DNA from 2 places in the Clostridium sp. MB05 genome. Region 2 is predicted to be linked to the other one. Evidence: a T-box and tRNA genes for the amino acid it is inferred to sense, from the RefSeq annotation. Region 2 holds a T-box; the other holds one or more tRNA genes.
What was found. The T-box of region 2 lies ahead of gltX (glutamate--tRNA ligase). A T-box ahead of a tRNA ligase gene usually reads a tRNA of that ligase, here a tRNA-Glu.
Positions count from the first base shown of each region.

Region 1: it has a tRNA-Glu gene. The T-box ahead of gltX (glutamate--tRNA ligase) is inferred to sense a tRNA for this amino acid. The anticodon was not compared.

Region 1 covers NZ_CP174370.1:333,016-344,345, forward strand. The annotation lists gene ACH36K_RS01615 (peptidoglycan DD-metalloendopeptidase family protein) at 1-982, opposite strand, end outside; gene ACH36K_RS01620 (DnaD domain protein) at 1,147-2,151, shown strand; gene ACH36K_RS01625 (ATP-binding protein) at 2,144-3,118, shown strand; tRNA gene ACH36K_RS01630 (tRNA-Thr) at 3,211-3,285, opposite strand; tRNA gene ACH36K_RS01635 (tRNA-Asp) at 3,315-3,391, opposite strand; tRNA gene ACH36K_RS01640 (tRNA-Val) at 3,400-3,475, opposite strand; tRNA gene ACH36K_RS01645 (tRNA-Glu) at 3,481-3,555, opposite strand; tRNA gene ACH36K_RS01650 (tRNA-Thr) at 3,562-3,636, opposite strand; tRNA gene ACH36K_RS01655 (tRNA-Asp) at 3,664-3,740, opposite strand; tRNA gene ACH36K_RS01660 (tRNA-Val) at 3,747-3,822, opposite strand; tRNA gene ACH36K_RS01665 (tRNA-Glu) at 3,828-3,902, opposite strand; tRNA gene ACH36K_RS01670 (tRNA-Asp) at 3,928-4,004, opposite strand; tRNA gene ACH36K_RS01675 (tRNA-Val) at 4,011-4,086, opposite strand; tRNA gene ACH36K_RS01680 (tRNA-Glu) at 4,092-4,166, opposite strand; gene ACH36K_RS01685 (NAD(P)/FAD-dependent oxidoreductase) at 4,496-5,740, shown strand; gene ACH36K_RS01690 (acyl-[acyl-carrier-protein] thioesterase) at 5,790-6,539, opposite strand; gene ACH36K_RS01695 (hypothetical protein) at 6,621-7,466, opposite strand; gene ACH36K_RS01700 (adenylosuccinate synthase) at 7,678-8,967, opposite strand; gene proC (pyrroline-5-carboxylate reductase) at 9,243-10,043, opposite strand; gene ACH36K_RS01710 (hypothetical protein) at 10,174-10,500, shown strand; gene ACH36K_RS01715 (replicative DNA helicase) at 10,544-11,330, opposite strand, start outside.
Region 2 covers NZ_CP174370.1:3,547,647-3,558,976, forward strand. The annotation lists gene ACH36K_RS16670 (CPBP family intramembrane glutamic endopeptidase) at 1-441, opposite strand, end outside; gene ACH36K_RS16675 (glutamine--tRNA ligase/YqeY domain fusion protein) at 792-2,450, shown strand; gene ACH36K_RS16680 (DUF445 domain-containing protein) at 2,712-3,314, shown strand; gene ACH36K_RS16685 (DUF4179 domain-containing protein) at 3,432-4,856, opposite strand; gene ACH36K_RS16690 (RNA polymerase sigma factor) at 4,849-5,421, opposite strand; gene ACH36K_RS16695 (GNAT family N-acetyltransferase) at 5,671-6,123, opposite strand; gene rsgA (ribosome small subunit-dependent GTPase A) at 6,125-7,159, opposite strand; gene ACH36K_RS16705 (MarR family transcriptional regulator) at 7,458-7,640, opposite strand; gene gltX (glutamate--tRNA ligase) at 7,834-9,495, opposite strand; T-box leader at 9,557-9,783, opposite strand; gene ACH36K_RS16715 (hypothetical protein) at 9,843-10,523, opposite strand; gene ACH36K_RS16720 (glycoside hydrolase family 3 protein) at 10,754-11,330, shown strand, end outside.

The DNA.
Region 1 (11,330 bases), 740 kb from region 2:
TATCTCCTACCTTAACATAAAATCCATCTAAGTGTCCATAATATGTAATCATATTATCTTCGTGCTTAACCATTATTAAATTACCATAGCCACCATCATTATATTGAGCATATATAACTTCCCCATCCATTGCAACTAAAACATCATCTCCTGTGTTCCCTGCAATATCTATTCCTTTATGGAAAGAGTTCCATCTCTCGCCATATCCAGACGTCATATCTCCTCCTCTAGTTGGACTTTTTAAAAAAGCGATTCCATAATTATATGGATTTTTAGTTCCTCTATAAACTTTTTTGCTTATTGCTTCTTTTATCTTTTCCTCCTTAACTATTTTAGTGCTTATAAGTTTATCATTTTCATATGTAACTTCTTTTACTTGCTTTTTCAGACCTACTTCTCCATCTTCAACCTTTGTTTCTCCTAAATACATAGAATCACTTGGTATTATTATTGTGTTAGGTTGTATTTTTATATTATCTTCATTTACATATTTTATACTTAGCTTTAAGTTACTTGAATTTTCTTTTGATAAATCATATATAGCACTAGTCAGTTCTTCATTTGTTTGTAATAAAGCTACATCAAATTTATTTTCTTGTAGTTTTATATCTCCATTTATTTGAAAAGATACTATTGAACTTCCTTTAATCTTCTTTTCGCTTATATATTTTTCCAAAACTAAATTTGTTATATTACTAATATCATTCTCTATTGAAGTATATCCTATAATCTTATCATCTAACCTTACTTCATACCCGTTTATTCTTCCTGTTAAAGCCACAATTAGATTATCAAGTATATTATTTCCACTTGATACTTTATTTGATATAGAATATGTTTGCTTATTTAGATTTATATTGCTGAAGCTTTCATCTGTTTGAGCCTTTACCTTAGTAAAACTAATATTTAAAATAAGCCCTATAACAAATATTGATAATGTAGCCTTTTTAGCTACCTTTATCGAGTCTCCTTTTATATCCATAAAATCTCCTTTCATTTTAATAATGTTAAGCAACACATCTATTAGTTTTCCCAATTTTAGAAATAATATTCTTTTTATATATTCTATAGTTTTGTTGAGCCTATTACTCCACTTTGTTATAATTATGTTATTGCAATATTACTGTTAGAAAGGTGGTTGTAATTATGAGCACTTTCATGCTTAAATCAAAGCCTTTAAAATTTACTCCTATAAGTAATATATTTATTGAAAAATATATGCCTAAAGCTCGAGGAGAATTTATTAAAGTATATCTTTTAATGCTTAAATATAATTTTACTGGTGAAATTGGAGTTAATGCCTCAATATTAGCTACATCATTAAATCTATTAGAGTCTGATATAATAAATGCACTTAATTATTGGAATGATGAAGGTGTTATAAGGCTAATCCCAATTGATAAAATGGGAAACTTTGATATAGAATTTATAGATCTATCTTCTGATAATAATGTTGATAAAAGTGAAATTAACTTATTAGCAGAACTTTCAGATGAAACTAATAATGGTATGTTGAAGGATATAGAAAGACTACTGGGTAGACCTCTATCCCCTAGCGAGTTTACAACTTATATAGGATGGAAAAAAGATTTTAATTTTTCTTCTGAATTAATCCTTCTAATAATTGAATTTTGTGTTTCTAAGGGTAAAACTAACCATAGATATATAGAAAAAGTAGCACTAGCATGGAACGAAATGAAAATAAAAACTATTGATGATGCACAAAATTATATAAGAAAAACAGAAGATAAATGGGGAACCTACAGAGAAATACTTAAATTTTTAGGAATTAGAAATACAGATATAATGAAGCCTCAGGAAGATATGTTAGAAAAATGGACTACAAATTATGGTTTTTCATTAGATATAATAAAAAAAGCTTGTGATATTTGTTTTCAAAGGCTAAATAGAGCGGATTTTAAATATATAGATGGAATATTATCAAGTTGGAACAAAGATAACTTAAGAAGCCTAAAGCAGATCGAAGAAAAAGAGGTCTCTTATAAGAATCTATCTTCAAAGAAAAATTATGCTAATTCTAATTCAAATAATTTTAACAAGCCTAAATTAAGATTTGATAATTTTAAAGGCCGTGACTATGATTATGATTCTTTAGAAAAGAAACTGTTAGGATGGGATAATGATGATTAAAGGATATGAAAAAGATTTAACTTCAATATATGAAAATATAAAGATTGAGGAACAAAAAAATTTAAATAATAGACGAAAAGAAATAGAAGAAAAATATCCTGAGATTTTACAGCTAGATAATTTAATTCAAAAAAAGTCTTTAAATTTATCTTTGTCTATATTAAAGGGCTTAGATGAGAATTCTTTAAAGAAAATTAAAGAGGAAATAACAGATTTAAGATTTAAAAAATGTGAAGCTTTAGTCTCTAGAGGATATAGTCAAGAATATTTAAGTCTTCATTATAGATGTCCAAAATGTAAAGATGAAGGGTATATTGGAATTAACAAATGCTCTTGTTATAAGAAAAAGTTAATAGAATTATACTATAAAGACTCTGATTTAGAAGATACCTTAAAAGAAATTAACTTTAATGCTCTTGATATTTCTTTATTTTCTAATCATAAAATAAGTGATGATAAATTTACACCTAGAAAAAATATTGAAAATATTATTCAATATTTAAAAGGAGATTTTATTCATAATTTTAATAATACTAATGATAATATACTATTTTATGGTGATTCTGGAACTGGAAAAACTTTTTTAAGCTGCTGTGTAGCTAAGGAGCTTCTTGATGAAGGATATTTAGTTGTTTACAGGACTATAGATGAGTTAATTAAAAACCTAAGGGATATACGATTTAATGGTAATATGGAATTAGAAAATTTTTTAATTAACTGTGATTTATTAATTATAGATGACTTAGGTGCAGAGCAAATAACTGATTTTTCAGCTACTGAATTTTTTAATCTATTAAATAAAAAATTATTAAAGAAGAAGAAAATGCTAATATCAACAAATTTAACTCTATTTGATATTAGAAAAACATATACGGAAAGAATTTCTTCTAGATTACTTGGTAATTTTAAGTTATATAAGTTTTACGCTGAAGACATAAGAATTCAATTAAACTTAAAAAGAAGATAGGAATTTACTATTCCTATCTTCTTTTATTTTTTATCTATCTTACAAAAATATTTTAAAAAAACAAAAAGCTTTGGAAAATATTCCAAAGCTTCTGGAGCTGGCAATAGGAATCGAACCTACAACCTGCTGATTACAAGTCAGCTGCTCTACCGTTGAGCCATGCCAGCACATATTATATATTTCTTATCACTTAAAGTGGCGACTCAGAAGGGGCTCGAACCCTCGACCTCCGGCGTGACAGGCCGGCACTCTAACCAACTGAGCTACTGAGCCAAAATTTATGGTGGAAACAACAGGGATCGAACCTGTGACCCTCTGCTTGTAAGGCAGATGCTCTCCCAGCTGAGCTATGCTTCCATGAATGGTGACTCCTAGGGGAATCGAACCCCTGTTACCACCGTGAAAGGGTGGTGTCTTGACCGCTTGACCAAGGAGCCATATAATGGAGCTGGCAATAGGAATCGAACCTACAACCTGCTGATTACAAGTCAGCTGCTCTACCGTTGAGCCATGCCAGCATTTATTATATATTTATCACTTTAAAGTGGCGACTCAGAAGGGGCTCGAACCCTCGACCTCCGGCGTGACAGGCCGGCACTCTAACCAACTGAGCTACTGAGCCAGATTATGGTGGAAACAACAGGGATCGAACCTGTGACCCTCTGCTTGTAAGGCAGATGCTCTCCCAGCTGAGCTATGCTTCCATGAATGGTGACTCCTAGGGGAATCGAACCCCTGTTACCACCGTGAAAGGGTGGTGTCTTGACCGCTTGACCAAGGAGCCATATTTATTTTGTATCACTTTAAAGTGGCGACTCAGAAGGGGCTCGAACCCTCGACCTCCGGCGTGACAGGCCGGCACTCTAACCAACTGAGCTACTGAGCCAGATTATGGTGGAAACAACAGGGATCGAACCTGTGACCCTCTGCTTGTAAGGCAGATGCTCTCCCAGCTGAGCTATGCTTCCATAAATGGTGACTCCTAGGGGAATCGAACCCCTGTTACCACCGTGAAAGGGTGGTGTCTTGACCGCTTGACCAAGGAGCCATGTTTGTTTTTAGCTTATTGTTACTCGCTATTCGCTCGGCGAGCACATAAACTATAATACCTAAATTTTAATATAGTGTCAACACTTTTTAACAACTTTTTTTTTTATTTTTAAAATACTTTGGTTATCTATATTTTCATACTAGTAATTTAAGACTTTTGTTAGCTTATTTTGATTTTTTAGACACTTTTATATTAATAAAAATATACTGCTTATATTTAAAGCATTTATATACATTCTAGTCCTCTAATTTAGTATCCCATATTTGATAAGTTATATTACTATGATAGAATTATATTTATTATATTATTTTAAGGAGATTTTAATTATGATACATCATGATTTAATTATAGTTGGTGGTGGTGCTTCTGGATTAGTTGCTGCAATTACAGCTAAAGATTTTGGTTTAGACGTCGCCATAGTTGAAGGAACTGATAGGATAGGCAAAAAAATACTCACTACTGGAAATGGAAGATGTAATATATCTAATAGAACTATTTCTTTCCCTTTCCTTTCTTATCATAGTGAAAATACAGGATTTTTTTCTAATGTATTATCTAATTTTGATATAAATGATACAGAAAATTTCTTTTTATCATTAGGTCTTCCAATAATAGAGTTACAAAATGGCAAGGTGTATCCTAGGTCGCTACAAGCTTCATCAGTTGTAGATATATTAAAATTAGCGTTAGAAGATAGGAATATTCCCTTATACACAAACTGCAAAGTAAAAGATATCCACAAGAAGAAAATCTTTAAATTATCCACAGGCAATGAAGAGAATAAGTTATTCACATGTAATAAATTAATTTTAGCCTGTGGGGGAAAATCTGCAATTAAGACTGGTTCTGATGGCTCCGGATATAATTTAGCTAAATCTTTTGGTCATTCTATAATTAAAACTATTCCTGGAATAGTTCAACTAAAATTAGATAACCCTTATCTAAAATCAATAACAGGAGTAAAGTTTGATGGATATGCAATATTACTAGTTGACGGTAAACCTGTAAGAAAAGAGTTTGGAGAAATATTGTTTACTGATTATGGTATATCAGGACCTCCAATTTTACAACTTTCAGGGCATGCTTCAAAAGCATTACTAAAAACAAAAAAAGTTGAAATAGTTGTTGATATGATGCCTAACCAATCACTTAGTGAAGTTGAGGATTTCCTAGAAGGACACTTTGCTATGTTTTCTCATAGACCAATTATAGATGCTCTTATTGGAATAGTTAATAAAAAATTAATTCCTACACTTTTAAAAGAAGCAAATATATTAAATTTACATTCTCCTTGCTACGATTTAGCTTGGGATGAAAAAAAAAGGCTTATTAATTTATTGAAATATTGGAAGTTTAAATGCACAGATACTAATGGATTCAATCAAGCTCAAGTTACTATAGGTGGAGTAGATACTAAAGATGTTAATCCTAAAACATTAGAATCTAAATTAGTTGAAAATCTATATTTTTGTGGTGAAATCCTAGATGTAGATGGTGATTGTGGAGGTTTTAATCTTCAATGGGCTTGGAGCTCAGGATCCTCTGTTGCAAAAACAATTGCAAATTCCTAATATAAAATTAAAGGTTAATAAACAGAATTTTATCTGTTTATTAACCTTTTTAATATTTTCTCCAATGAGCTATTAACTTGGTTAATTCTTTATTATCGAAGGTTTCTATTCTATGTATAGTAGTTAAAGAACCATCCTCTTCTTTTATAAAACTTGATAATGACTTAATTTCTTCTCCATATTTACATTCCTTTTCAAAAGTAACCTTAATTTCTTCTAACTTATAGTTTTTAACTATATCCTCTGGCAAAGATTCTATAGCCCACTCTACATACTTTGTATTATTTACATGTTTATTAAAGTCTATATCCGTATATCTAACGCTAAATTTTCTTTCATACGTTACCTCTTTAAGCTTTTCTAACTTAGGTATTTTAAATTCTCCGTCTATATCTCCCTTTAATCCATATATCTCATATTGTTCTAAGGGGATTCTCATAGTTCTTCTTTTTTCCAAATTAATAAGTAAAAATATAGCATTAGCCTCTACTACTAAATTCCCACTTTCATCTTTTATTTCATACTTTCTTATAGCATAAAACTTTTTAAATCCAGCTGGCTCCGTTTTAACTAGAAGTTTTTCTCCGTACATAGGATATCTATTAACTCTTACATTATAATTATAAAATACCCAAGTCATATTATTTTTTAATAGTCCTTCCATTCCTGATCCTAATTCTTCTGACTGTTTCGTACCTATATCAGATAAAATATTTAATATTGTTGCTATAGAGCATTTTAAATTACTATCCACATCATAATAATGTAATTCATATTCTTTACTATAAATTTTTCCCATTTCGTTGCTCCTAATTTTAAATTTAAAACTCTGTAATTCTACAGAGTTTATTTAAGTTTATTTAATTCTCAAAACCTTTGTTTATAATATAGGATCTATAAGAATCTCTACCTCTTCATTTCTATCCCATACTAATATATTTAAATATGCCCTTGTATATGCTTGAATTAAAAATTGACCTATAAGTGCTAATATCATTCCTAAAATAGGTATAATAATATTACCAATTGTTAAAACTATTCCAAATCCAATTATTATTCCCGATATCGCTGCTAATTTTCCTATAGTTGTCCAGAAGTATCCCTTTTTAAATAATCTGAAGGTTTCTCCTATAGATTCAGTAATTGTTAAATCTCTTACTATTAGCATAGAGTTAAACAAAAATACAAATGGTCTCATTATAACCACTATAGCAATAAATAATGGAATTAATATAATTAATCCAATACCTATAGTTAAAAAGGCTAATAATACTGTAACTAAAATCAGGCTTACCATTGCTGCCAAAAGCATTAGGTATATTAAAATATTTAATCCTATTATACTCCACTTTCTTTGCCAAACATATATATTAGCACTTCTCCAACTTACTTCTTTTCCTTTATTTGCATCATCTAAAAGTTTAATAATGACGGCATTTGCATACATCATTATTAAACTAGCTAATGTAGTTAAAAGGAGTATTATTAGAATTGTTCCTATCCCAATGAAAGGAATATCTCTATCAAAATATGAATACGAATATGAATAAGATATTTTAAGAAAACTCGATAAAGCGATAGCGAATATCGTTCCAATAAGTATTACCATTGTAGGTAAAATAAATATTCCTATAACTTTTAAAATTTCTGTAATATTATTTTTAGATATATAAAAAGCTTTTGATAGTATTTCAGAAACTGATAAATAACTTCTTTTCTCTTCCACAATTTCACCTCTTTTATATTTTATATTTTATAATTCCATATTAATATATTAACTTAGACTAGAATTATTTACATTATTTTAAGTAAATATATTTTTTTACACATTATATTTTATTATAATTAATAATTTATTTCAAATTATTTACTATTATTTTTTATTTGAATATAAATGAAGAGATTACTACAAAAAATTTATAGTAATCTCTTATATATTATAATTCTTTTGTTACTCTTATAGTTTGATCTCTTCTTGGACCTACACCAACTATAGATATTTTAGTTTCAGTAAGTTCCTCTATTCTACATAAATACTTTTTCGCATTTTCTGGTAACTCTTCATAACTTCTAGCCTCAGCTACCTCATCTCCCCAACCTTCGAATTCTTCATATATTGGTTCACATTTAGCTAAGTCTTCTAAGCTTGCTGGAAAATAGTCTATAACTTTATCATTAAACTTATATCCAACACATATTTTTAGGCTTTCTAATCCTGCTAAAGTATCAATTTTAGTTACACATAAAGAAGTTAATCCTGATACTCTTACTGTAGTTTTTAATATAACAGCATCTAACCATCCACATCTTCTTGATCTGCCTGTAGTAACACCATATTCATGTCCTTTTTCTCTTATCCATTCCCCTATTTCATTATCTAATTCTGTTGGAAATGGACCCTTACCAACTCTTGTAGTATATGCTTTTGCAATACCAACTGCGTTTGTTACCATAGTAGGTCCTATCCCTGACCCGCTAGCAACCCCACAAGCTGTAGTATTTGATGATGTTACATATGGATATGTACCATAATCTATATCTAGAAGCATTCCTTGTGCTCCTTCAAATAGTACTGTTTTATCTTCTTTTATTTCATCATATAATCTAACAGATGTATCTTGTACATATGCTCTTAATCTTTCTGCTAGCTCTAAATATTCTGAAAGAATCTCATCATAATTTAAAGCTTCTCCACCTAGAACCTTTGTTATGTATTCATTCTTCACTTCTATATTTTCTTTTAATTTTTCTTTTAATATTCTTTCATTTATAAGATCACAAATTCTTATTCCACATCTTTCAAACTTATCTGTATAACAAGGTCCTATACCTTTACCAGTTGTTCCTATATCATTTTTTCCTCTTGCTTTTTCCTTTAGTTTATCTAAAACTTTGTGATATGGCATTATAACATGTGCTCTATCGCTTATTATAAGTTTTTCTGGAGTAACTTTAACTCCTTCACCTTCTAAATAATCTATTTCTGTAAATAAAGCTTTTGGATCTACTACAACACCATTTCCTATAATATTTAATTTATTATCATATAATATTCCTGAAGGGATTAAATGAAGTTTATATTGCTTTTCTCCAACTTCAACAGTGTGCCCTGCATTATTTCCACCTTGAAACCTAACTATTACCTCTGCTTCTTCTGCTAAGTAATCAGTCATTTTACCTTTACCTTCATCTCCCCATTGAGCTCCTAGAACAACAAATGCTGACATTTATATTGCCTCCTTATAAAAGGACTCATAAGTCCTTTATTTATAAATTAATTAATATTAATTTCCACCTACCATATTAGCAAAGTAAAAATAAAGTTTCAACCATTTCGCGAATATTTTTTTATATTTTATTTATATAATTCGTATTAATATTTGTATAATTGTCTATCAATCTTTAGTTTCTATTAAAATGAATTTAATTATTCTACAAAAGTAAATTTTCCGAAATATAATTTTTTATAGTTAAAGGGAGTAATTAAATTACTCCCTTTAACTTACATATTGTTATATTTTTCAGCACATACTTCCATAGCTTTTATTACTGAACTTCTAAATCCACTTTTCTCTAATTCTGCTACCGCTTCTATAGTTGTTCCTCCTGGTGAGCAAACCATATCCTTAAGTTCACCTGGGTGTTTTCCTGTTTCTAATGCTAATTTTGCTGATCCTAATATACTTTGTTCAGCCATTTTATATGCCTTATTTCTTGGTATCCCAAGCTTTACAGCAGCATCAGCCATAGCTTCTATAAACATAAATACATAGGCTGGCGAAGATCCGCATAAAGCTGTAAATGCATCAAAATATTTTTCTTCTAAAATTTCATATTCCCCAAAATTTTCATAAAGATTGCATATATATTTAAGTTCTTCTTTTTTTAAATTTGAATTTGGACATATAGCAGACATTCCTTCACCTACTAATGCTGGAGTATTTGGCATAGTTTTTACAATTTTATAATCCTTATCTAAGAAATTTTCTATATCTGATATACTTATTCCTGCTGCTATAGATATTATGATAACATCATCCTTTAGAAAGTTTTTAATTTCTTCTATGATTTGCTTATACATATTTGGCTTTACAGCTAAAAATAATATTTCTGACTCTTTTGCTACTTCTATATTACTAAGGGTACATTTTACTTCAAACTCCTTTAATATTTTATCCCTAGATTCTTCACTTCTTGTTGAAATAATTATATCTTTACTGCTTATCTCTTCTGAACTTAAAAGCCCTTTAAGCATTGCTTTTCCCATGTTTCCGCAGCCTATAAATCCTATTTTTTTATTCAATATATTCACCTTCTTATTAAAATCATTGTTAATAATTTTCTTAATTAATTATTATTTATAAATTCCCCCATTATACTCATAGAATAGCTTTATATTATAGTTACAAACTATTTGTAAGGAGGGATTAGTTATGAAAGATACTTTATTGCTTATTGATCTAGAAAGTAAAATAGATAACTTATTAAACTTTAATCCTTTAGAGGAAAATGTAAAACCTATTATTAAATTAGTCAATAAAGATAAGTTTTATGATATCTATATTTATCTTAGAGATTTAACTAAGGAAGAAATTTTAATAAAATATGTAAATAATTTTCTTATATTAAATCTCTCCTTAAAAAATAAAAATAATAAAGTAAATTTAAAAAGAGTATTCTATTTGGAAAATGTAGATATAGACAAAATTAAAAACATCGTTTGCGCTAATTTAATTTACTTTAAAATTCCAAAAATTTAAAATTAAATTTATAAAATAAAGCTATGCATTTGCATAGCTTTATTTAGTCTTTATAAACTAACTCTAAATTAGCAAACTTACTATGAGCACCTATCCATGCCATCTTAACAGTTCCTACTGGACCATTTCTCTGTTTTGCTATAATACATTCTCCTATATTTTTTTCTTCTGTTTCTTTATTATAGTATTCATCTCTATATAGGAACATAACAACGTCAGCATCCTGCTCTATTGACCCTGATTCTCTTAAATCCGAAAGCATCGGTCTATGGTCAGCTCTTTGTTCAGGAGCACGTGATAACTGTGATAGGGCTATTACAGGACATTCCATCTCTTTAGCTAATGCTTTTATAGACCTAGATATTTCTGAAACTTCCTGTTGCCTACTTTCACTTCCTGAACTACCGCTCATAAGCTGTAGATAGTCTATAAGTATCATATCTATGCCATGTTCCATTTTTATTTTTCTACACTTAGATCTCATTTCCATTACACTTAGACCTGCAGTATCATCAATGTATATCTTTGCTTTAGATAAAGGTCCTGTTGCCCTTGCTATTCTCTCCCAATCCTCATCATCTAAATTACCTGTTCTAAGCTTTAGCATATCTACATTAGCCTCTGAACAAAGCAATTTGTAAGCTAACTGCTCCTTAGACATTTCCAGAGAAAATACAACTACACTTTTTCCTTCCCTTAATGCAGCATTTTCAGCTATATTTAGTGAAAATGTAGTTTTCCCCATAGAAGGTCTAGCTGCAATAAGAACCATATCCCCCTTCTGAAAACCTGATGTTTTAGCATCTAAGTCTCTTATTCCTGATCCAACT
Region 2 (11,330 bases):
AGGTGAAAGCATTTCCTCCATCTTTGCAAAATATGATGGTAAAAGTCCATTATTTTGAATTAAAGTTAATACTCCTGAATTAAAAAGCCATACAGATAGTCCTAATCCAGCTGCAATAATTATATTTGTGCTATTTGTTTTTCTTAAAAGAATTTCTTCTTTTAGCTTTTTCTTTCTTATTTTATAAATTAGCATAAATACTAATACAGTTACTATAGAAGAAATTAATAGCATGGTACTTGTTAATCCTATTATTTGATTAATCATCACATCCATATTGTCTAAATTACTTACTAATTCTGCTCCATCTTGTGTCAGACTTTTTACAACATAATATATTCCTATAGCTATTCCCCCAATTACAAAAACAGCTATCTGAATAACAAAAGCCAAAAGTAAATATCCTACGGCAGCAAAAAAGCTTTTAAATTTTCCCTTCATTCTTTTCCCCCTTAAATAATAGCTTTATTTCTTATAAATATAATTATATACTAAAATTAACACTTTCACTATATTTACTTTTATTACAATATAAAGAAAATAAACTAAAAATATCATAACCTTTGGTTAAATACTCATAAAAAACTTTATTTTACCATACTTATATCTTTATTTTTTTTCTTCCTTGGTTTAAAATTAAAAGTAAAACTAAAGTGTTATTATATAGATATATACATAATTTTATTAATAATCACTAATAAATATAATAACTGATTTAAAAGTAAAAAATAGTATATAACTAATTATATAAACCTAATAAAAAGATAAATTTGTACAGGAGAGGTATGCATATGTCAAATGAAATTAATTCATCTAATTTTATAAGAAACATAATAATTGAAGATTTAGAAAGCAAGAAACATGATGAGATTATCACTCGTTTTCCACCTGAACCAAATGGCTATTTACATATAGGTCATGCTAAATCAATAGTTTTAAACTCAGGTCTTGCAAAAGAATTTAATGGAAAGTTTAACTTAAGATTTGATGACACTAATCCAACTAAGGAAGATACTGAGTATGTAGATTCAATTAAAGAGGATGTTAAATGGCTTGGTGGAAACTGGGATAATATTTACTTTGCTTCTAACTACTTTGATATTATGTACGATAAAGCAAAACTTTTAATAAAAAAAGGATTAGCTTATGTATGTGATTTAACACCTGAAGAAATAAGAGAACACAGAGGTACATTAACTCAGCCAGGTAAAGCAAGCCCTTATAGAAACAGAACTACTGAAGAAAGCCTTGATTTATTAGAAAGAATGAAAAAAGGTGAATTTAAAGATGGAGAAAAGGTATTAAGAGCTAAAATAGATATGGCTTCTCCTAATATAAATATGAGAGATCCTATTATATATAGAATAGCACATGCTACTCATCACAATACTGGTGATGAATGGTGTATATATCCTATGTATGATTTCGCTCATCCACTTGAAGATGCAATTGAAGGAATAACTCATTCTATTTGTACATTAGAATTTGAAGATCATAGACCACTTTATGATTGGTTCGTAAGAGAATGTGAAATGGAAAGCACCCCAAGACAAATAGAATTTGCAAGACTTAACATTACTAATACTGTTATGAGTAAAAGAAAACTTAAGCAATTAGTAGATGAAAAGATTGTTGATGGTTGGGATGACCCAAGAATGCCTACAGTATCAGGATTAAGAAGAAAAGGATATACTCCTGAAGCTATAAAAAACTTCTGTAGCGCTATTGGTGTTTCAAAAGCAAACTCAGTTGTAGATTCACAAATGCTTGAATACTTCATAAGAGAAGATCTTCAACTAAAAGCTAATGCTGCTATGGCTATTATGAGACCTTTAAAGGTTGTTATAACAAACTACCAAGAAGGTCAAACAGAAATGTTACCAATTCCAAACAACGCTAAAAATGAAGAAGCTGGTACTAGGGAAGTTCCATTCTCAAGAGAAATATATATAGAGCAAGATGATTTTATGGAAGTACCTGTAAAAAAATATTTTAGATTATTCCCTGGTAATGAAGTTAGATTAATCGGTGCTTACTTTATAAAATGTAATGATGTTATAAAAGATGAAAATGGCAATGTTATAGAATTACATTGTACTTATGATCCAGAAACTAAGAGTGGTTCAGGATTTACTGGTAGAAAGGTTAAAGGAACTATTCATTGGGTAGACGCTAACAGTGCTAAGCCTGCTGAATTTAGACTTTATGAGCCATTAATACTAGATGATGCTCCTGAAAATGAGGGTAAGCACTTCTTAGAACAAATAAATCCTAATTCATTAGAAGTATTAGAAGGCTTCATAGAAGCCACTACTGCTACAATAGCTAAAGCACAAGATAAATTCCAATTAGTAAGAAATGGTTTCTTTAATGTAGACCCTAAGTACACTACTGATGATAAATTAGTATTCAATAGAATCGTATCATTAAAAAGCTCATTTAAACTATAATTAATGAATTTTAAAATAAGATGATACTTAATTGAAACTAAATTAATATATTTTTGTAAAAAGGTTGCTCAAAAGCAACCTTTTTTAATTTATAATTTAAATCTCAATTTTTTATACTAATCAGTCAAATTTTCCTTGAAAAATTTATATATTGCCTATAAAATTATCTATAGGTTTTATTATTTTATTTAATGCTAAGTTATTTATATATAATTTAGCATTATTGATTATAAGTTTTACATAATTAGGAGGCTTACTTAAATGAATACTTTATTTACTATTTCGATGTTAACTATAGTTGGGGGATTAATTGGTTGGATAACTAACATTTTGGCTATTAAGCTTTTATTTAGACCTATTACCCCAGTTAAAATTCCAATTTTAAATATTGAAATCTTAGGACTAATTCCTAAAAGAAAAAATGAAATTGCTGCTAATATAGGCGAAATAATTTCTAATGAATTGCTCTCAATAGATGATATATTAAACCAAGCTCTTAAAAGTTCTGATGGGGAAGATTTTAATTCCTACATAACAGATAAAATAAAAAATATAATAAACGAGAAATTAAATATTATACCTATGCCTTTTAGAATGATGGCTTCTCCTTATATTGATGAAATTTTAGATAAGGAAGTTCCAATTGCAATTAATGAAATTAGTGATGACTTATTATTAAAGGCAAAAGAAAAGGTAAATATTCAACAAATTGTTGAAGAAAAAATTAATGAATTAGACCTAGTGCAACTTGAAGATATAATAATTAAAGTTGCAAAAAAAGAATTAAAACATATTGAAATTTTAGGACTAGTCTTAGGTGCTATTATTGGTTTGCTTCAAGGAGTTTTAGTTATTTGCCTTTAAAATTAAAAAATATATAACTTTACATAGTCTTACTAAAAAAATCAATAAAAATACTGTATTACAAAGTTATAGTAATACAGTATCTTTAGCTTAATGATATTTATATATTATTAGAAATTATTCATCTAAATTAATAGTTATTTTTTCATTTTCTAATATTTTATCTCCACTACTCATCTTAGTGATAAAATACTCTTTATTCTTATCCAATGCTGGTAATGTTAGGGTGAAGTTGTAACCATCATCTATCCCATTAAATTTAGTTTCTATAATTTCTATATCTCTTGTATCCTTATACCAATTTTCTTCTTGACCATTATTAGAGCTTTTATATTTTTCTAATTTCTCTTCATCCCAAACTTCAACTCCTATATTATCCAACCTATCTATATATTTTTTAACTTTTACATCTATTACAGTTTTATCATCCTTAAATTCAATATTTTTTATAATATACTCTTCTCCTGTTTCTAACTTCATTATTGTTTCACTATTTTTATTAATTTTCTCTATCATTAATTCTCTATTATAATTACTTTCATTTATAACAGGTATAAGAGTTATTGATTTTGTTTCTTCAGGAATACCTTCATATCTCCAATAATAATCTCCTTTAACTCTTTCATCATTTACATTTTTTCCACGACCTGATCCCCCTATCATACTTAAAGGAACTCCTTTATCATCTTGCACACAAAATTTCAATGTGTACTTTTCCCAAAAATTCTTTGAATTATTTTCATTATCCTTTACAAACTGTATATCTGTATCTAAATAAATAATAGTATTTAGTTTTGATGTAATTAGCTCCTTAATCTTAAATATACTATCATCATATTTTATTTCTTTATTTACTTTATATTTTTCTTTTCCCATGTCCTTCGAATCTATAGAAAACTTAAATTTGAACTTTTCAGGATAATATCCAGCCCAATTTCCATATAAATCATTAACTATAAATTCTATTTTTGCCTTATCTGATAATTCATTTTCTGTAAGTGCATAAGATGCTAGTCCAACATAAGTATTTTCATCTATGAACTCACCGTCATTTTCTTCATTTTTATAATTTATATCTTTAAATCCACTTTTTATAATAGGGAATATTATAGGTTTATCATCAAATCCCTTTTCTGACTTTAACTCATATGCTATTGCAAGTTCAACTCCATCATAGTAAATATTTTTAATTGTCATTGTAGTATCTTCGTATTTTTTTGTTATATTTATATTCTTAGAGCCTTTTACATATTTATCACCAACGCCTATAGCATCATTTATACTTTTAAAAGTAGGGCCTATAAGTGGTAAGCTTTCTGCATATGTCGGCATAAATATATTAAATCCTAACATACAGATTATAACTCCAGCCACTAATCCAGATACTTTTCTAAAATTACTTTTTCTTTTTATTTTTCTATCCGGTAAGTTTTCCAAAGTTTTCAGCACATTACTTTTAAGAGTATCTGGCATATCTATTTTAATATCTCTTACTTCTTCTTTGATAGCTTCATTAACTTTATCTTTATCATACTTATTCATGATTATCACCTTCAATCATAATATTATAAATCTTTTCTCTCCCTCTATTTAATCTAGACTTTACAGTCCCCTTAGGTATTTTTAAAGTATTACTTATTTCCTCTATGGACATATCATTGAAATAAAATAGCCACATAGTTATCTTTAAATCAGAATTTAATGAATTCATTGCTTTAATTAAATCTAAATTTTTATATTTATCCTCATAAATTTCATTATTGATTTGTGAATCTTCAATATAAGTAATCTTTTTATTTTTTCTTATTATGTTGTTACATTCATTTATTAAAATTCTTGTTATCCATGTTTTAAAAAATTCTTCATTTTTTAAATATAAAATTTTCTCATAAGCTTTTAATATAGTGCTTTGAATAGCATCTTCTATATCATATTCACTATTTAAAATCCCTCTAGCTACAATATATAGAGAATCTAAATTTTCTTTAATTAAACTATTAAATGCCTCTCTATCTCCATCTATAGCTAATCTAACATTATTTTTCTTAAGCTTTTCATCTTTAAATTTATTAAATACTCCTATAGGAATAATATTAGAAGTGTTCATTACATATCCCCTCCCCTTCTAACATAGCTATGTTAACTTATCTTCACTTAATTAGACGTATATCTTAAATTAAAGGTTCCATTAAAAGTTACATTTAAGATCAATTATTTTTTATTAATTTTTTTCATACTGTTTATTTTAATTTCTTAGTATAATATTTTTATTCTAATTGCTTAATAAAAGAGAGCATCTCATAATATGAATTGCTCTCTCTTATATCTATCTTCTTTTATTTTTAACTTTATTTTCTTATATTGTTAATTGGTATAATAATTCATCTTCTATAATTCTTCCTGTGTCTTTAAACCCAATACTTTCATAAAGACTTTTAGCAATATTATTCTTTGGATCAAAGGAAATATATATATCTTTGCAATCCTTAAGCTTCTTCATTTCATCAATTATTTTACCTAATGAAATTTTTCCATATCCCTTGCCTTGATATTTATGATCTATCATAAACCTACATATTTCATAAAAATCATACTCATAACAATATCCATACATAGTAAACCCAATTATTAAATCATCATTATATATTGCTTTTACAGTCCATCCTTTTTGAATTTTAGATTGTGCAATAGAAAAAGCATTTGAGGCAACAAATTCTTCAAAAACATAATTTTTCCCATCCTTATTAGTGGTTAAGAGTGCACATTCTAATAAATTATCTTCATTAATATCTTTTAAATATATACTCATTTTATCTCTTACCCTTCATCATATTTTTAATTCTTTGCTTCTCTTGTTGCTTAGACTTTAATAAATTATATTCTTCTTCTTTTTTTAGTTTTCTATATCTTTCTAGTCTTTCTGGATCTAACTCCCCTTTTTCAATAGCTTCTCTCACTGCACATTTAGGCTCATTTCTATGAGTACAATCAGAAAACTTACATTGTCTTTCTAATTCTTCAATATTGCTAAAGGACTTATCAACATCGGCAGACATTAACCCAAGCTCCCTCATTCCAGGAGTATCTATAATTACTCCTCCATCTTCTAATAGAAATAACTCTCTATGAGTAGTTGTATGTCTTCCTTTATCATTTTCATCTACTGAATTAGTTTTTAATACTTCTCTATTTAATAACTTATTAATAAGAGTAGATTTTCCTACTCCTGATGAGCCTATAAAAGCTATTGTTATTCCACTTTTAATATATTTTTTAACTTTTTCATATCCATTTCCATTTAAACTTGAAGTTACTAATATTTCTATACCTACAGCTACTTCCTCAACTTCCCTAAGTCTTTCATCTATATCCTCGCATAAATCTGACTTAGTCAATATTATAACTGGTATTGCCATACTCTCCCATGCTACAGCTATATATCTTTCAAGCCTATTAATATTAAAATCATTATTTAATGCCATACATATAAATGTAAAATCAATATTTGCTGCAACAACTTGTGTATCAAACCTACTTCCAGCAATCTTTCTTGAAAAATAGCTTTTTCTAGATAACACTTTATGAATTATAGCATCTCCATTTTTATTATCTGCTCTATCTAATAATACCCAATCTCCCACTACAGGATAATCTAAGATACTATTTGAAGAATATGATAATTTACCAGATACCCTCGCAAATACTTCTCCTTCTTCTGTAAAAACCTTATAAATATCTTTGTATTGTACTGAAATTCTTCCTATATATAAGTTTTCATTATAAATACTTGCTTCCTTAATGTATCCTTCATTTAATCCTAATTCTAGTAAGTTTTTATTATTCATTTTTCCTCCCAAAATAAAACATATTGGGAAGGATATTTAATTTATTGCTATACTGTAGTCACCTTCCCATTAACAACAATATAGTTTCTATTAATTCTTACTAAACTCATCATAAAACATCACATCCTTCCAGATAATTAATGGCATAAATACTTTATAAATATATAACAAAGCATTACATTATTACCATTATTTATATAATATATTTTATATTTTATATTGATATTTGTATACAAAATTTTATTTTTATTTTGTAATATATATGAAAAAAGGACTATTTCAGTCCTTTAAAAATCTTTTAGTCATTTTTTATTTGCCAGTAACATCTTTTTGGAGAATAAATCTTTTCTTCCTTCTTTAGTTTATCCATAACTTTTGAAACTTCTTTTTTGTCTACTCCTGTCTTTTCTGCAACTGCAGTAGCATTCATTGGCTCATTGTTTTTTTCAAAACATTCAAGTATTACATTATAATTATCCATAAGTTCATCTCCTTTTATAAATTTCCTATTATTATTTTACATAATTATTTAATTATCTTTCAATAGTTAATTTTACTTTTTTAAAGATAATAATTATTTTTACATTTCTTATAAAAAAGACTATGAATTAAATTGTAAATTTCGTTATAATAAAAAATTACATGAAATCAAAATTTAATCCATAGTCTTTATCTTATAGATTTATAAACTTTTCAAATCTCGCTCTTACATTATCTTCACCCATAATTTGCATTAAAGTATAAAGATCTGGAGTGTTACTTCTATGTGATATAGCAGCTCTTACAGCTCCAGCAACATCGGAAATCATTCCCTTAAAGGCATCTGGATTTGCTTTATATTCTTTTCTATTAGCACAATATCCAAGTTCTGCTCCAATAACCTTTAAATCTTCAAACCAATTTTCTTGACTTCCTGCATTAAAGTTAAATTTATCTTTATATACTTTTATTACTTCTTTTGCATTTTCTAAGCTTAAAGTCTTTGGAAGTTCAACATTTTCTGATGTTTCTTTATTAAATAATTCATCAAAGAAATAATCAACCTTCCCTCTTACTTCATCCCACTTTGCAAAGTCTTTTCTTGGTTTTGGACCTTCTTTATCTATATCGAAGATTTCTTTTGACATCTTTTCATTTGCTGTTACTAAATCATACATCTCTTTATCGTACTCTTTAGCCCAAGCTGTATAATAGTCATAAACTACATCTGCTTTCATTTTACAAATAACTTCTTTACTTACATCATTTAATTTAACTATATCAAATAAAGCTCCTGATTTACTCATCTTATCTAAAGCAACTTGGAATTCATGATAATCTAAGCTTGGATTTTCAGCTCTCCAATCTTCAAATGTCGAATTTATTATGTTTAATAAATATTCAATTACTGATACCATTGGATATCCAACTTCTTTGTAATATGAAACTGCTGCTTCTGCATCTTTTCTTTTTGATAATTTTCTTTTTGATCCATTATCGTTTTTCATTATTGTTGGTATATGTGCATAATTAGGTCTATCTAATCCTAATACATCAAATAATTGAACATGTATAGGTAAAGATGATAGCCATTCTTCTCCTCTAATAACATGAGTAGTTCTCATTAAGGCATCATCTACAGCATGTGCAAAATGATATGTAGGAAGTCCATCTCCCTTTATTATAACTATATCTTGATTATTTTCTGGGAAGCTTATATCTCCCTTTATCAAGTCATGGAACTCTACTCTATTTTCGATATTTCCAGGTGACTTAAATCTAATTATATAACTTTCACCATTTTTAATTTTCTCTATATATTCTTCTGGACTTAAGTTTCTATCTTTAGCAAATTCTCCATAATATCCTGGAGTTATTTTAGCTGCAATTTGTTTTTCTCTAAGTTCTGCTAATTCTTCTGGTGTATCGAAAGAAGGATATGCTAAACCTTTTTTAATTAAATCTTTTGCAAAAGATTTATAGATTTCAGCTCTTTCACTTTGTCTATATGGACCATATTCTCCTTTAGATGTATTATCTCCAGTCATTCCTTCATTAAAATTCATTCCAAAGTTATGCATTGTTTGAATTGTATCTAATATTGCACCTTCTACTTCTCTTTTTTGATCAGTATCTTCTATTCTTAAATAAAAAATACCATCTGTTTGACTTGCTAACCTTTCATTTATTAAGGCTGCAAAAACCCCTCCAATATGTTGAAATCCTGTTGGTGATGGTGCATATCTAGAAACAACAGCACCTTCTTTTAAATTTCTTTTTGGATATTGTGAAGTATAATCTTCTATTGTCTTATCAACATTTGGAAATATTAATTCTGCTAATTTTTCAAAACTCATATTTATCTTCCTTCCGTAGTTTAAAATTTTATATAAATAAAAAAGTCTTCCATCCTAAAAACCTTAGGACGAAAGACAAAATTCCGCGTTACCACCTAAATTGATTAATTAAAAATTAATCCACTCATTCTCTTTAAGGGGAGAATCCCATAAACCTACTTGCAAATATATGCTTTTTCAGTTTATAGCTCAAGAGCTTCTTTCTATAGATTTAACTTCTAGGATTACACCCTCCCCAGATCTCTTTAAATTAAAATTCTATATACTCTTCTCTTTCAATGCCATTTATTTATTTGTTACCAGTAACATTATAACTTTACATTTCCCCTTTGTAAATAATTTATACTTTATTCTTTTTTATTTTCATCTTTGAAAGCTTTCTTATCTTTATAATTATCACTAACTTCTTTGTTAGCTTTTCCTACTTCATATAAAATTCTATTTTCTATTCCTCTTATTCCTTTAGTTAATTTAGCATATTGCTTATCAACAAAAGAATTTTCATTTCCAGTAAGTTTTAAGTACCCTCTTTCTACTTCTAGTACTGCTTTAGTTTTACCAAAATCATTTGCATTTCTTAATTTATGTTTAGCTGCTATTAACTTCTTTAGGCTGTCTTCAATTATTATTCCATCAATATTTTCATTAAAGTTCATTTTGTTTTTAGAATTAATAATTTCATCCTTTTTATTTTTTTCTTCTAGCTTATGCTGTTTCTCTAAGGCCTCTTTTTCTTTTTCTATTAATCTCATTTGTTGTATTTCTGCTTCTATTTCAGCAATTTTTTTATTTAGTTCTTCAAGCTTCATTCTTTTTTCTTTAGGGTCCATTTCAGTTTCTTGAAGCTCTCTTTTTTGTTCTTTAAAATCTTCTTTTAGTCTCTGTAAGTTTTTTATTATTTGATTTGAGGATTTTTCTATAGTGATACTTTTTCCATCCTCTACTTTTTCTTTCTTTTGATTTTCTGAAGCTTCTTTAAGCTTATTATATATTGGATTGTTCCAATTATTTAGTCTTTGAATTTGCATAAAATCTCCCCCTTAGCTTTAATTATACTATCGTTTCAATTTGGAAGTTCTTTACCATTTCATATAGTTAATAATCTTATAAATAACTTTCTAAGACTCATATTCAGATTTAAAGCTTACTACATTGAATATAAAGCAATTAATTTGGGTTATAATCATAGTATACAGAGAAATATATTAATAAAATTCTTATTTATAATATATTAAAATAACACTTGGAGAATTTAATTATGAAAAAATTTTTATTAGTTCTAATGTTTATAATCTTATCAATTTTATCAGGATTTTTAATAAATAAATTCTTAAATAATAATTATAATATAATAAATGAAGATTCTAACAATGAGTCAAATCCTTATTCTATACCTGAAAAAAATTCATTATCAAATAGAGAAAAAGCTTCTAATTTACTTAAAACAATGTCCTTAGAAGAGAAAGTTGGACAAATGTTTTTCGTTAGATGTAGAAAAGATAGTGCATTAGAAGATTTAAAAAAATATTATATTGGTGGATATATTTTATTTGATGCTAACATAAATAACGAAACAAAAGAATCTTTAACTAATACTATAAAAGAATATCAAAATTCATCTAAAATAAAGCTACTTATTGGAATAGACGAGGAAGGTGGAATAGTTAATAGATTAAGCAGATACTCTGAGTTTAGAGCTATTCCCTTCTATTCTCCTCAGGATTTATATAATGAAGGAGGATACCCTTTAATAATTAGTGACACAAAAGAAAAAGCCACTTTACTAAAAAGTTTAGGAATCAACGTTAATCTAGCTCCTGTTTGTGATGTATCTA